2 regions of the Rhodococcus sp. 7Tela_A2 genome follow, and region 1 is predicted to be linked to the other one. Evidence: riboswitches for the same ligand, from Rfam matches in the RefSeq annotation. Region 1 holds a riboswitch; the other holds the start of a gene.
The links. A riboswitch is a leader RNA that binds a small molecule or an ion and turns the genes downstream of it on or off. The one in region 1 is predicted to bind cyclic di-AMP.

Region 1 (3,201 bases):
GAGAATGCTGCGCTGCGAGGGTTCGAGCTCGGCGAGCATCTCCTCGACTTCCTCCCGGGACGGCAGGTCGGCGTCGCCGGCCCGGCCGATCCGCCACGGAACGGCGTCCACGGATGCGGCGACGAGCCGCAGCGCGTCGGCGGGACCCCACACGAGCAGCAACCCTCGGAGCTTGTCGAGTATGCGGTCGGTCGCCTTGGCGCCGAGACGACCGCCGAGCGCGTCGAGGAGCGTGCTTCGGGGCACGGCGGCGTCCACGGCACCGAGGCCCGCCAGAGTGGCAATGATCCCGAAGTCGGCGGTGGTCAGTTCGTCGGCGGCGCGAAAGACCGAAGCCCGCTGCTGCGCGCGACTCGCCAGAACAGTCATCGTCGCAGGTGGGGGCACGACCAAGTCGGGCCGCGCGTGCAGTGCAGCAGCCAGTTCGGTGTCTCGCCGACCGGACAGCCACCGGGCGAGGGAGTCCGGTGCGGTGTCGGGTGCAGGCGTGGTCGAGGTCATCCGTTTCAGATTAGAGACCTGAGGTGGCCCACCACGAACTCACCTGCCAAAATGAGCGGCATGGCTACCTCTTCGAAGAAACAGTATGTCGACCACGGATGGCCGGAGCTGGCCGACGGAGACCATGCGGTCACCGAGTTGTCCTCCACGCGTTCCGGCCCGCTTTCGCCGTACGGCGAGGACATGGTCTTTCCGCTGCCGGTCGAGGACCTGCCCTACACGCATCCCCGCACGGTCATCAACCGCTGATTCTTCGTCCCGCCCCCGCGCGGGGGGGGGGGCTCTTTCGTGTCTGTGGGGACTTACTGGGGGAGAACGGCGCGAACGGCGTCGAGGACGCTCGGATCGAGCTGGATGCCGGCGTCCTGGAGAGCCTCGACGCCCTGCTCGAAGCCGGCGATGATGTTCTGAGCCTCGGGCGGCAGTGCGGGAGCCTCGGGCAGCTGCGGCACGGGGTTGCTGACACTCGGTGCCGACGGTGCGCTCGGAGTGGCGTCGACGGCGCGTTCCGTCGGAGCGCTGGACAGGCCCAGGCTCGAGGAGCACGACGGCCATGCGCCCCATCCCTGGCCGGCGAGCACGCGCTCGGCGACAGCGATCTGCTGCTCGCGGCTGGCCTCTGCTGCGGTCGGGGCGTAGTCGCCACCGCCGTAGGCGTTCCAGGTGCTGGGGGAGAACTGCAGGCCACCGTGGTAGCCGTTACCGGTGTTGATAGCCCAGTTGCCGCCGGACTCGCACTGTGCGAGGCGATCCCAGTCGGAGTCGGGGGCTGCCGCAGCCGTGCCGCCGAAGGCGACGCCGGTGACGCCGAGAACGGCGCCGGTCAGCGCGAACTTCGCGACGGTACGACCGGTGTTGGAGGGCTTGCGATGGCGTCCGCTCATGTTCCGAATTTCCTCTCCGTACGCACCTACGAGGTCAGCTGTCGGGTTCGGGCTGAAGAGGTAGCCCGGCCGTCGCGTCCCGTCTGTGACGGTTCGCACGCTCCGTGGAGCGGTACGGCTTCACCCCTAGGGTCGTTGCTCGCGCATCGGCCCGGGCCTCCTGGAAACTGTCCGGCGAACCGGGCGATTTCCTGGGAGACCGGTTGGGTCCCCCGTTTCCTGTCCCCGTGGATCTTTCGTCGGGACCTCCGAGTCCGCGGGACAGGAATTTGGCGCGGCGGATTCGGACCGGCCGAGCCAGGCGGTTCGACCGGTCATGACCGTAACGGTTGGGCGGGGGAGTGTCACCATTTGATAACGCACGACTAGTCCGGCCGGGCCTGGGGTAGATGGGCGCACGCGTCGGAGAAGGCGCAGGTAGCCGCGGGCGTTGCGACTCAAACCTGTTTCGAGTCTCGTTTGTTACTGCACCGTGATGTGACTAAGGTCACAGGTATTGCGGGCGTGAATCCACCGAAACGATTTCCTTGCCGAGCGGCATCAGAGAGATCGGGACCATCTTGAGATTGGCGATGGCCAGGGGGATGCCGATGATCGTGATCGCCATGGCGATCGCGGTGGTGATGTGGGCGAGGGCCAGCCAGATGCCCGCGACCAGGATCCAGATGACATTTCCGATGAGCGACGCCGCGCCCGCGCCCGGCCTGTCCACGGTCGTCTTGCCGAACGGCCACAGCGCGTAGACGCCGATCCGGAACGACGCGATGCCGAACGGGATCGTGATGATGAGGATGCAGCAGATCACACCGGCGAGGAAATAGCCGAGGGCGAGCCACAGGCCGCCGAAGATCAACCAGATGATGTTCAGCAGGACCCTCATGTATTCCGTCCGTTCCGGGCGCGACGGCCCGACTGCAGGGCGAACCCGATAGCGAGAGCGAAACCGAGCGGCCACGCCAGGGTGAGGAGATAGAGCACCAGACCCGGTGTCCCATCGGTGAGCGCGGGGATCAAGAAGATGGCGACGACCGCGACGATGCCGACGGCGAAGCACGCCACCGCGGCCTTCAGGAGGCCGTTGCGGGGAGGTTTGGGGGAAGCGGAGGAAGAAGTGCCCACGCGTCCACGGTAGTCCTCTGCGGACGGAACCGGGCAAATGGCTCGGGGTACACTGGGAATCGTCTACGCGTCCCGCTCCAACCGAGTCGGGGCGCGTTGTGCATGTCCAGTTGTTGTGCAATCCACGCGTGCCCACGGGGCGCGGCTGTCGAGGAGCGGGTGAGCGCGGTGCCAACCGGCAAGGTGAAGTGGTACGACGTCGAAAAGGGATTCGGGTTCCTGTCCCAGGACGACGGTGAGGACGTCTACGTCCGCGCCTCCGCGCTGCCGGACGGCGTCGAGGCCCTCAAGCCCGGGCAGCGTGTCGAGTTCGGCATGGCAGTGGGCCGACGGGGTCCGCAGGCGCTCAAGGTCGAGTTGCTCGAGCAGCCGACGCTCCGCCAGACCGCCGGCCGGCGCGAGGCAGCACCCCAGCAGAAGCGGCGTTCGCCCGACGAATTGCACGGCATGGTCGAGGACATGATCAAGCTGCTCGAGGCGACGGTTCAACCCAACCTGCAGCGGGGACGCTACCCGGACCGCAAGGCGGGGCAGACGATCTCCGAGGTCATGCGCGCGATTGCCCGGGAACTCGATCACTGATTTCCGACGCGGCTGTTCGTCGGCCTTACGCCTGTGGCGCATCGGATCCGGAAACGGACCCGATGCGCCATTCGCTTTTTCGGACTACTGCGCGCCGGCGCCGATCCGACGGTCT
Region 2 (3,201 bases), on a different contig from region 1:
TGTGGCGGCCGGGTCGATCACCGACGCCAGCGCGTCGCGGTCGGCGCGGCGCACCGCATCCGCCCAGCGATCGACCAGCGACTGCAGTTCGGTGCGGGTCGTCTGATCGGTGTCGGCCGAGTCCGCGGGTGCGACGACGAGCAGCACACCGGCAGTGACGACGGCGAGGACGAGCCCGGCCAAGCCGAGACGTTCCCACCGCCGATGACGGTTTGTCGACGCAGGCGCAGGCACGGCGGCCAGTGTAAGGGGCCGCCCGCCCGGTCAGTAGCGGCGTGCGCTGTGGAAAGGGAAGCTTGCCATCGACTGCACCTTCACCGGCACACCGAACGTGGACGCGTGCACGATGTTGCCGTCACCCGCGTAGAGGCCCACGTGGGAGGCGTCGTCGTAGAAGATCACCACGTCGCCGGGCTGAAGGTTGTCGCGCGAGACGGGAATGCCACCCTGTGCCTGGGCCTGGCTCGAGCGCGGCAGGGTCTTGCCCACCTGGTTGTACGCCCACACGACGAGACCCGAGCAGTCGAACTGGTTCGGTCCGGTCGCGCCCCACACGTACGGGTCGCCGATCCGGGTCATGGCAGCGCGGAGCGCTCCCCCACCGGTGCCGGGGACGAGGTGCTGCAGGATCGTGTCGGCGTCGAGACCGGGCGGGAAGGGAGTGCCCGCGAGCACTTCCTTTTCCTGGTCGCTCAGCGCGTCGAAGGCGTCGAGGACGCCGGCGATATCGGCTTCGAGTTCGGCCTTGCGGCGTTGCAGATCGTCCCGGAGTACCTGTGCCTCCTCGGCGGCGACGGCGGCGGCTTCCGCAGATCGCTGTGACGAGGCGGCCACTTCGGCGGCCGCGGCCGTGGCGACCTTGAATCGTTCGACGTCGCGGGCCGTCTGGGCGCCGAGGACGTCGAGCAGCACCATCTGGTCGAGCATCTGCTGCGGGGAATCACTGACCATGAGGGCGAAGAGCCGGTTGGTGCGGGCACCCCGGTAGTTCGCCTGCGTGAGTTTGTCCACGGTGGGCTTGAACCGGGCGACCTCGGCGCGCGCCAGACCCAGCGCGTCGCGGTCCTCGGCGGCGACCGCCTCGGTGGACTGCTGGTCGGCGATCTTCTTCTCGAGGTCCAGCCCGGCGTTGTGAAGGGCTTCGGTGGTCTGTTCGGACCGACGGGACAGGTCCGCCAGGTGTTCGAGCTTTGCTGTGGGGCTGTCGTCCACCGGCTGCGCCCCCGCGGGCGAGGTGGAGACGGCCAGTGCCATCAAGACCGCAACCGCCAGCAACGCACGAATTGCCTGCTTCGTCCTATCGGAAACCACGAAGGCGCATCCTTTCCAAAGGTCTCGATGAGGTTACGGAACGGCATACGTTTGTGTCTACCCGGTGGCGCAACCCGGACTACGACGTGGGGGGGGGGGGGGGGGGGCCCGGCCGTCCCCCCCCCCCCCCCCCACGTAGCTGCATACCGACGGATCAGAAGCGGCGTGCTCCATCGACCGGCATCGAGTCGAGCGGCGCGATCTTCACCGGCTGGCTCGAGGTGGACGCGTGCACGATGTTGCCGCCACCGACGTAGATCCCGGTGTGGCTTCCGCCGTAGAACGACACGACATCGCCCGGCATCAGGTCGGAGATGTTCACGGCCTGACCGGCAGATGCCTGGTCGTAGCTGGTGCGGGGAACGTTCAGTCCGGCCTGCTGGTAGGCCCACTGCACGAGACCGGAGCAGTCGAACGAGTTCGGGCCGGCGGCGCCGTACACGTAGGGGGACCCGATCTTGCTCTGGGCGGCGTCGGCCGCACGCTGGCCGACCGAGGTGTACGGAGCGGTGAATGCCGCAGGCGCGGGGGCGGTTCCGGCCTGCTGGGGGATGAGGTTGGCGACCTCGGGCGGCAGGGTGACGCCGGCGGGGAGGTCGAAGGATCCCACACCGGGGATGGTGACGGTGTCCGCCATGGCGGGGCCGGCCGAGACGGTAACTGCGCCGAGCGCGATGGCTCCGGCGACGAGCGCGCGCCGAAGGGTGCGCTTGTTGTTCTGCGAAACCACGAGGGGGGTGCTCCATTTCTTCCGTTCACCCGCCGACCGAGTTAGCTGACGGGTTCGGGCCGGAAGTCAGCCCTACCCTTCGCCGGCGAGCGGCTGAAGGGATTCACCCCAGGTACTAAGTGGGTCCCCGGCTCGGATGCTCCGCGACTGGAGCCTCCGATTAGGCGGTGACCGAGCGGCTCCGACACGGGAGTGGGCCGGAAAACTCTCCGCTTGGTCTCGAGAAGATTACGAAACGGCAACGGAGAAGTCGAGTGCCTCGCGTGAGCATTGTCCCTTTTGGTTTAATTTTCGTCACTTTTACGCCGGACGCTCCCCTTCGGTAACGAAGCAATAACGACCGGTCTGCTTTACCTCGCGCGCCGCGCGCGCCGCGGCGGGGTCCACCCCGGTTCCCAAGACGTCCGTGCGGACGCTTTCCCAGGTCTCCGGCCCATTCTCCCGGCGGGTGCGCCCCCGCGGCCGCCCCGTGCCGGCGCGGCCCCCGCGGCGGGCCGATCGGTATGTTTCGAGGCAGTCCAACGGCCCTGTGTCCCAAACCGAAAGACCCCTGTGACGCTCGTCTCTTGCGCCCGTCCACACCCCTGCCGACGTCGTTTTCCGAGGTGATGTCACGGCCCGGGCACGGGCCGTGACGGAGGGGCCGGAGGCCGTGTCGGTGCCGATTCCTAGGCTCGCCGCATGACGTCGCCGCCACGGTTCACCGAATCCGGGCGCGGAGTCCAGCTCGGCTTCGACGAATTGGACACCCCGCTCCGAGACACCACCTTCGTCGTCGTCGACTTGGAAACCACCGGGGGCCGGGCAGGCGACGACGCGATCACCGAGATCGGCGCGGTCAAGATCCGGGGCGGAGAGGTCCTCGGCGAGTTCGCGACGCTGGTGGACCCGGGGCGCGCGATCCCACCGCACATCGTGCAGCTCACCGGCATCACCACCGCGATGGTGTACGCCGCACCGAAGATCGACGAGGTGCTGCCGGCGTTTCTCGAGTTCGCCGCGGGTTCGGTACTCGTCGCCCACAACGCCGGATTCGACGTCGGTTTCCTCAAGGCCGCGACTGCCCACTGCGGCGCGGCGTGGCCGCGTTTCCCCGTGGTCTGCACAGTCAAACTGGCGCGTCGCGTCCTCGGCCGCGACGAGGCACCCTCGGTGAAACT

Region 2: it holds a riboswitch for cyclic di-AMP, as region 1 does, so the genes downstream of both, TVH25_RS06975 (C40 family peptidase) here and TVH25_RS02000 (transglycosylase family protein) in region 1, are expected to answer to the same signal.

What each region holds. Positions count from the first base shown of each region.
Region 1 covers NZ_JAXION010000005.1:42,171-45,371, forward strand. Annotated here, with positions in the region: gene TVH25_RS01990 (helicase-associated domain-containing protein) at 1-501, opposite strand, end outside; gene TVH25_RS01995 (hypothetical protein) at 562-750, shown strand; gene TVH25_RS02000 (transglycosylase family protein) at 804-1,385, opposite strand; cyclic di-AMP (ydaO/yuaA leader) riboswitch at 1,393-1,625, opposite strand; gene TVH25_RS02005 (YccF domain-containing protein) at 1,873-2,265, opposite strand; gene TVH25_RS02010 (hypothetical protein) at 2,262-2,504, opposite strand; gene TVH25_RS02015 (cold-shock protein) at 2,673-3,086, shown strand.
Region 2 covers NZ_JAXION010000024.1:40,362-43,562, forward strand. Annotated here, with positions in the region: gene TVH25_RS06965 (hypothetical protein) at 1-234, opposite strand, end outside; gene TVH25_RS06970 (NlpC/P60 family protein) at 265-1,311, opposite strand; gene TVH25_RS06975 (C40 family peptidase) at 1,466-2,041, opposite strand; cyclic di-AMP (ydaO/yuaA leader) riboswitch at 2,056-2,218, opposite strand; gene TVH25_RS06980 (DEDD exonuclease domain-containing protein) at 2,723-3,201, shown strand, end outside.